2 linked regions of the Bacillus pumilus genome follow. The protein of the gene in region 1 interacts with the protein of each later gene in a pairwise test. Links are inferred from orthologs where the notes say so. Each region holds a gene or a part of one and is shown on either strand. Other genes may lie near its edges. The genes, in order: eno and rpe.

Region 1 (3,145 bases):
TGCAAAAGTAAACGACGGCGATTCTGTGATTTTCTATAACTTCCGCCCAGACCGTGCGATCCAAATTTCGAACACCTTCACAAATGAAGATTTCCGCTCGTTTGATCGCGGAGAAGCACATCCGAAGAATTTACACTTCGTCTGCTTCACACACTTCAGTGAAACAGTTGATGGCTATGTTGCCTTCAAACCAGTGAATTTGGATAACACAGTAGGAGAAGTGCTAGCGCAAAATGGATTGAAACAGCTGCGGATTGCTGAAACAGAGAAATATCCTCACGTGACGTTCTTTATGAGTGGTGGACGTGAAGAAGAATTTCCTGGTGAAGACCGCATCTTGATCAATTCGCCAGATGTGGCAACCTATGACCTCAAGCCAGAAATGAGCGCTTATGAGGTAAAGGATGCACTTGTTGCAGACATCAATGCTGACAAGCATGATGCGATCATCCTGAACTTTGCTAACCCGGATATGGTTGGTCATTCAGGTATGCTCGAGCCAACAATCAAAGCCATTGAAGCAGTAGATGAGTGCTTAGGAGCTGTTGTCGACGCAATCCTAGCAAAAGGCGGACATGCCATCATCACGGCAGACCACGGTAACGCAGACGTGCTGATTACCGAAGAAGGAAAGCCGCATACTGCACATACGACAAACCCTGTTCCAGTCATCGTAACGAAAAAAGGTGCAACGCTTAGAGAAGGCGGCATTCTAGCCGATCTATCTCCAACGCTTTTAGACTTACTTGGTCTTGAAAAACCAAAAGAGATGACAGGAACATCATTGATTCAGAAATAACAAATTGATTCAAAAGGAGAGAAATAACGATGCCATACATTGTTGACGTATATGCACGCGAAGTATTAGACTCTCGCGGTAACCCAACAGTTGAAGTAGAAGTTTACACAGAATCTGGCGGCTTTGGCCGTGCACTAGTACCAAGTGGTGCCTCTACTGGTGAATATGAAGCAGTAGAACTACGTGACGGAGACAAAGACCGTTACCTTGGAAAAGGTGTTCTGACAGCTGTAAACAACGTAAACGAAATCATTGCACCAGAGCTTTTAGGCTTTGATGTAACTGAACAAGTAGCAATTGACAAAATGTTAATCGAACTTGACGGAACAGAAAACAAAGGGAAATTAGGCGCAAACGCAATCCTTGGCGTATCTATCGCTGTAGCACGTGCGGCTGCTGATTTCTTACAAATTCCACTTTACCAATACCTTGGTGGATTCAACTCCAAAACGCTTCCAGTGCCAATGATGAACATCGTCAACGGCGGAGAGCATGCGGATAACAACGTAGACATTCAAGAATTCATGATTATGCCTGTAGGTGCACCTAACTTCCGTGAAGCACTTCGCATGGGCGCACAAATCTTCCATAGCCTGAAATCTGTATTAAGTGCAAAAGGCTTAAACACAGCTGTAGGTGACGAAGGTGGATTCGCTCCAAACCTTGGTTCTAACGAAGAAGCACTTCAAACAATCGTTGAAGCGATTGAAAAAGCTGGTTTCAAACCAGGTGAAGAAGTGAAACTTGCAATGGATGCTGCATCTTCTGAGTTCTACAACAAAGAAGACGGTAAATATCATTTATCAGGCGAAGGTGTTGTGAAAACATCTGCTGAAATGGTTGACTGGTATGAAGATATGGTATCGAAATACCCAATCATCTCGATCGAAGACGGCCTTGATGAAAACGACTGGGAAGGTCACAAACTATTAACTGAGCGTCTTGGCAGCAAGGTTCAGCTAGTAGGAGATGACTTGTTTGTGACAAACACGAAGAAGCTTTCTGAAGGAATCAAAAACGGCGTTGGTAACTCAATCCTAATCAAAGTAAACCAAATCGGTACATTAACTGAAACATTTGATGCAATCGAAATGGCAAAACGCGCTGGATACACAGCTGTTATCTCTCACCGCTCTGGTGAAACAGAAGACAGCACAATTGCAGACATCGCTGTAGCAACAAACGCTGGACAAATCAAAACAGGTGCTCCGTCTCGTACGGACCGTGTGGCGAAATACAACCAATTACTTCGCATCGAAGATCAATTGGCTGAAACAGCACAATATCATGGCATTGCAACATTCTATAACTTGAATAAATAATGCCAGCAACGCGCTGCGTTCCGCTCTTATAAAAGAGTGGGCGCAGCGTTTTTTTGTGTTGAATGAGATCCCGCAGCTGTTTCAATAGTCACATCCTATTTTTGTAAAAAGTCGTCCTTCAGTCAGAGGGAAAGTGAGAAGATCCACCATTTATAAGCAATAGATCATGAAAAATCGACTAAAAATATGATCTGAAATGAACTTATGCTTTCTGTAAGGGGGTGGTATCATTTTACATATATTAGGGGGTGATGAGATGCTGAATCCTTTTAGCCTTCGTTTTCCAGTAGGTGTGTATATGTATATTCTCCACCTACTGGCGGCATATGATGAAAGGAAGCAACGAATTCTAACTTCTAAGAATGTACAGAAAAACGCATTTTGGATTTATGTCCTTGCCGCTATATTGGGCATTATTTCACTTGGAGCATTGATTTGGGCATGTAAGACCTTTGGACAGGGCTCCAAATTTTTAGGAGAGTTCAAATTATTAGGCATGTACGTTAAAATCCAATGCGGGTTCTAACAGGGATGAGAACAGATGCAAGGTCATCTGTTCCATCTGAAACAAACGGAGGGATATGATGCTGACATTACAATTACAAGAAAAAACGTATAGCCGCACCTTCTCTCTCCGCCATATACAAATGAACGTGGAGAAAGGCCAGATGATGCTTCTTTTAGGGCATAATGGTGCAGGAAAGACAACGATGATTCAAGCTATGTTTGGGCTGACGCCATTTACTGGCTACGTTTCCTTACATGGTGAACAGCTGAACCTTCAATCCTCAGCACATATTTCCCTGTTGAAAAAACATGTTTCCTATATTCCTGACGATCATGCGTTGTTCGATTATTTAACACCGAGGGAATACTTTCAATTACTTCAGCTGCCACATGAGCAAGATGTCACTCGAGAAGAGACCTTCACCGATTTGTTTGAGCTGAGTCCGTATATGGATCAGCCAATCGCTCAGCTGTCCCATGGCAATCAAAAGAAAACACAGATCATTTCGCAGCTTCT
Region 2 (3,230 bases), 1.6 Mb from region 1 along the record:
CGCAGCGCCTCCTGCCACCATTGCAATGACTTCATTTGATATATCAATTTGTCCGTATTTCGTTCTAAGTTCAATGGACACATTGGTTCCCCCTTTTTGAGAAATTGCCCTGAGTTATCACTATTTTACTATAAGACCCTTCTTTTTAAAAGAAATCATTCAATCCGACCCAATCCTACTTATACTATAGCCTTGATTTTTTATCAAGATGTCAAGGTATTTTTCTTGAAAGAGGAGTAAACAATCCTTGCAAACCCCTTGAAGCTGTGGTAAATTATTAAAGTATCTTGAGGCATCTCTAAGTACGTATATGAAGAATATGATGATGTTTTCGCAGTTAGGAGGGAAACAAATGGCACGTAAATGCGTTATTACAGGCAGAAAAACAAAAGCTGGGAACAATCGTTCTCACGCAATGAACTCTACAAAACGTACATGGGGCGCGAACCTTCAAAAAGTTCGTATTCTAGTGGACGGTAAGCCTAAAAGAGTATATGTATCAGCTCGAGCTTTGAAATCTGGTAAAGTTGAGCGTGTATAAGCAAGAGTAAACGCCTGCTACAATAACTTGTAGCAGGCGTTTTTATGTGGAAATAAAGGAGATTACTCATTAATCTTTCTTAAATGAACCAAGCATCGCACGGACAATGCCGCCAAGAAATCTAGGCAGTTTGATTGTATAAAATTTCATTTTGTCCCCCTCCTAAAAGTACCGCTTGCAGCACAATTGAGCTTAATCAGCCATCCACATTGATAGGTTGGTCAATCTTTGCTTCTTACCATTATTAATATGCCTTCATGAAAAGAAAAAGTACCATTTGAGTGGATGAGTTCGTTACTAATACATAGTGTGGAACCAGGCTCAATATGACAATTTTTCAGAGGATATTTGAAACCTTTTAACGTCAGCTTTTCAACCGGTGTTCCAAAGGGTAAAAACGATACATATTTTTTATCCTGATCTTCTTTTATTTCGTATGTACCAGGTTCAAACATTTGAATGATATTTTGTTTGTCTACAAGGGTGATATTCTGCTTGTGCTGAATCCCTTTGTAAAGAAGATGGATATTTCCTAGAAAATGATCCGCCCTTCCTCCTGTAATACCATAGATGTAAATATGTGCTGGGTGCTGACTTAGCGCCCAGTTCAGTGCAAGCTCTAAATCGGTTTCATCCTTTTCAGCTTGAAATACATTCAGAGCAGGCAATTTCTCTTTCAGCTCCCGAAGCTCTTTTTCTGTCACACTGTCAAAATCACCAAAGGCTTTGGCAGGGGTAATACCGTGCTCTAGTAAGAAGAGGGTTCCACGGTCTACGCCAATCCAGAGAACATCCTCCTGTGATGCTTCACGTTCAAGTGGCGGGATGTATTCAAAAGGACCGCCGGCTACGATATGTATGTGCATGATACACGCTCCTCTCCATGTAAAAAGAACCAAAGATCACAATGACTTTGGTTCCTTCCTTTACGCTTCTCGAATTGCCTGGATCGCTGCTGCGCGGTTTTCTTTACCATATACCGCAGAGCCCGCTACTAGTAAATTAGCGCCTGCTTCTTTGCAACTCTTTGCAGTCTCTACATTGACACCGCCGTCTATTTCTATTAGTAAATCGGTTAAGCCCTTTTGTTCACTCAGTGCTTTTACTTCTTTTACCTTCGTGAGGACAGATGGAATAAATGCCTGTCCCCCAAAACCAGGGTTCACTGTCATGAATAACACAAGGTCCACATCTTCTAATATATGCTCAATGTGAGAAACAGGTGTGTGCGGATTCAAGACGACCCCTGCTTTTACACCTTGTTCTTTCATATGTTGTATTGTTCGGTGTAAGTGCGGACAAGCTTCCACATGAACAGAGATAATATCAGCGCCTGCTTTTGCGAATGCAGGAATATACCGATCTGGCTGCTCAATCATTAAGTGAACATCAAGCGGAAGACGCGTATGTGGTCTGATCGCTTCAACGACATTTGGCCCAAATGTCATATTCGGAACAAAATGACCGTCCATGACATCGATGTGAATGTAGTCTGCACCGCCTTGTTCCACATCACGGATATCTTTCTCCAAATTGGCAAAATCTGCTGATAAAATGGAAGGGGCAATATAAACCATGATTTAGTACCTCGGCTTTCTGTCTTTGATTTCAGTTAAAAACTCTAAATAATGCTGATAGCGATATTCTTTGATTTGATCATGCTCGACCGCATCTTTTATCGCACAGCCAGGCTCTTTCACATGCAGGCAGCCTCGAAATTTGCAATCTGCACTCCGGTCTCTAATATCTAAAAAGTATAGACCTAGATCTTCTGCTTCGATGCCAGTAAATTCGAGCGAGCTAAAGCCCGGAGTATCTGCAATGAGCCCGTCTGCTGTTCGAATGAGTTCGACATGTCTTGTCGTATGCTTTCCTCGTCCGAGATGGGATGAGATATCATCTGTTTTCAGCGCCAATTCAGGACTCATCGCATTTAAAAGGGAGGACTTGCCTACACCAGACTGACCGGCAAATACCGTGATTTTATTGTGAAAATGCGGGGTCAGCTTCTCAATGCCATCTCCTTCAATCGTAGAGGTTAAATGAACCTCATAACCAATTTGCCGATAGTCGTCTGCATATGCCTTGATGGTTTCACGCTCTTCGTCTGTTTTCAATAAGTCCATTTTTGTGATGCAGATAATCGGCTCAATATGATTCGCTTCTACAAGCACTAAAAATCTGTCTAAAAGTGAGGTGCTAAAGGCTGGTTCTGCCGCTGAGAAAACAAGTACCGCTTGATCAACGTTACTAATAGGCGGACGAACAAGTTCGTTTGTCCGTTCTTTTACTTCTAATAAGTAGCCTTCTTTATCATTGTCTGCTTGATACACGACGTAATCGCCAACAAGAGGTGTAATTTTGTTTTTTCGAAAGATGCCTCTCGCTCTGCACTGAACTACTTTTCCACTCTCTTGCGACTCATCCAGCACATAGTAGAATCCGCTTAATGCTTTAATAATTTTGCCCTCAGGCATAAAGTCCCTCCTTTATTCATCATCAGGGTATTCGATCGTTTTCGAGCTGACGACTTTATCATCAACCGTCACTTGATAATATCCTTTTTGACCTGGTTCAATCTTAAATTTAATGGTCCGTTCAGTCGGCGCAGTGATTTTAAAGCTTTCGTATGAATCAGAGATGCTATGCTCCGCATCATCAATGGAAATTTGGACATTCATCTCCTGCC

Evidence for each region.
Region 2: the proteins of eno (region 1) and rpe interact in binary tests that used the Escherichia coli proteins (3 or more experiments, as listed by UniProt). The link is inferred for Bacillus pumilus from one-to-one orthologs.

The regions. Positions count from the first base shown.
Region 1 is NZ_LT906438.1:3,185,741-3,188,885, reverse strand. What follows is about bases 166-2,974. They hold eno (phosphopyruvate hydratase), read left to right. Parts: upstream 166-828; coding sequence 829-2,121; downstream 2,122-2,974. Other genes in these bases: CKW02_RS16735 (ATP-binding cassette domain-containing protein), read left to right, coding at 2,706-2,974; CKW02_RS16740 (hypothetical protein), read left to right, coding at 2,378-2,647; gpmI (2,3-bisphosphoglycerate-independent phosphoglycerate mutase), read left to right, coding at 166-799. Also shown: more of gpmI, read left to right, coding at 1-165; more of CKW02_RS16735, read left to right, coding at 2,975-3,145. UniProt on the Escherichia coli protein: Catalyzes the reversible conversion of 2-phosphoglycerate (2-PG) into phosphoenolpyruvate (PEP). It is essential for the degradation of carbohydrates via glycolysis.
Region 2 is NZ_LT906438.1:1,538,772-1,542,001, reverse strand. The notes cover bases 294-3,187. They hold rpe (ribulose-phosphate 3-epimerase), read right to left. Parts: upstream 2,119-3,187; coding sequence 1,468-2,118; downstream 294-1,467. Other genes in these bases: pknB (Stk1 family PASTA domain-containing Ser/Thr kinase), read right to left, coding at 3,031-3,187; rsgA (ribosome small subunit-dependent GTPase A), read right to left, coding at 2,122-3,018; CKW02_RS07755 (thiamine diphosphokinase), read right to left, coding at 763-1,407; spoVM (stage V sporulation protein SpoVM), read right to left, coding at 611-691; rpmB (50S ribosomal protein L28), read left to right, coding at 353-541. In the rest of the region: CKW02_RS07770 (Asp23/Gls24 family envelope stress response protein), read right to left, coding at 1-81; more of pknB, read right to left, coding at 3,188-3,230. UniProt on the Escherichia coli protein: Catalyzes the reversible epimerization of D-ribulose 5-phosphate to D-xylulose 5-phosphate.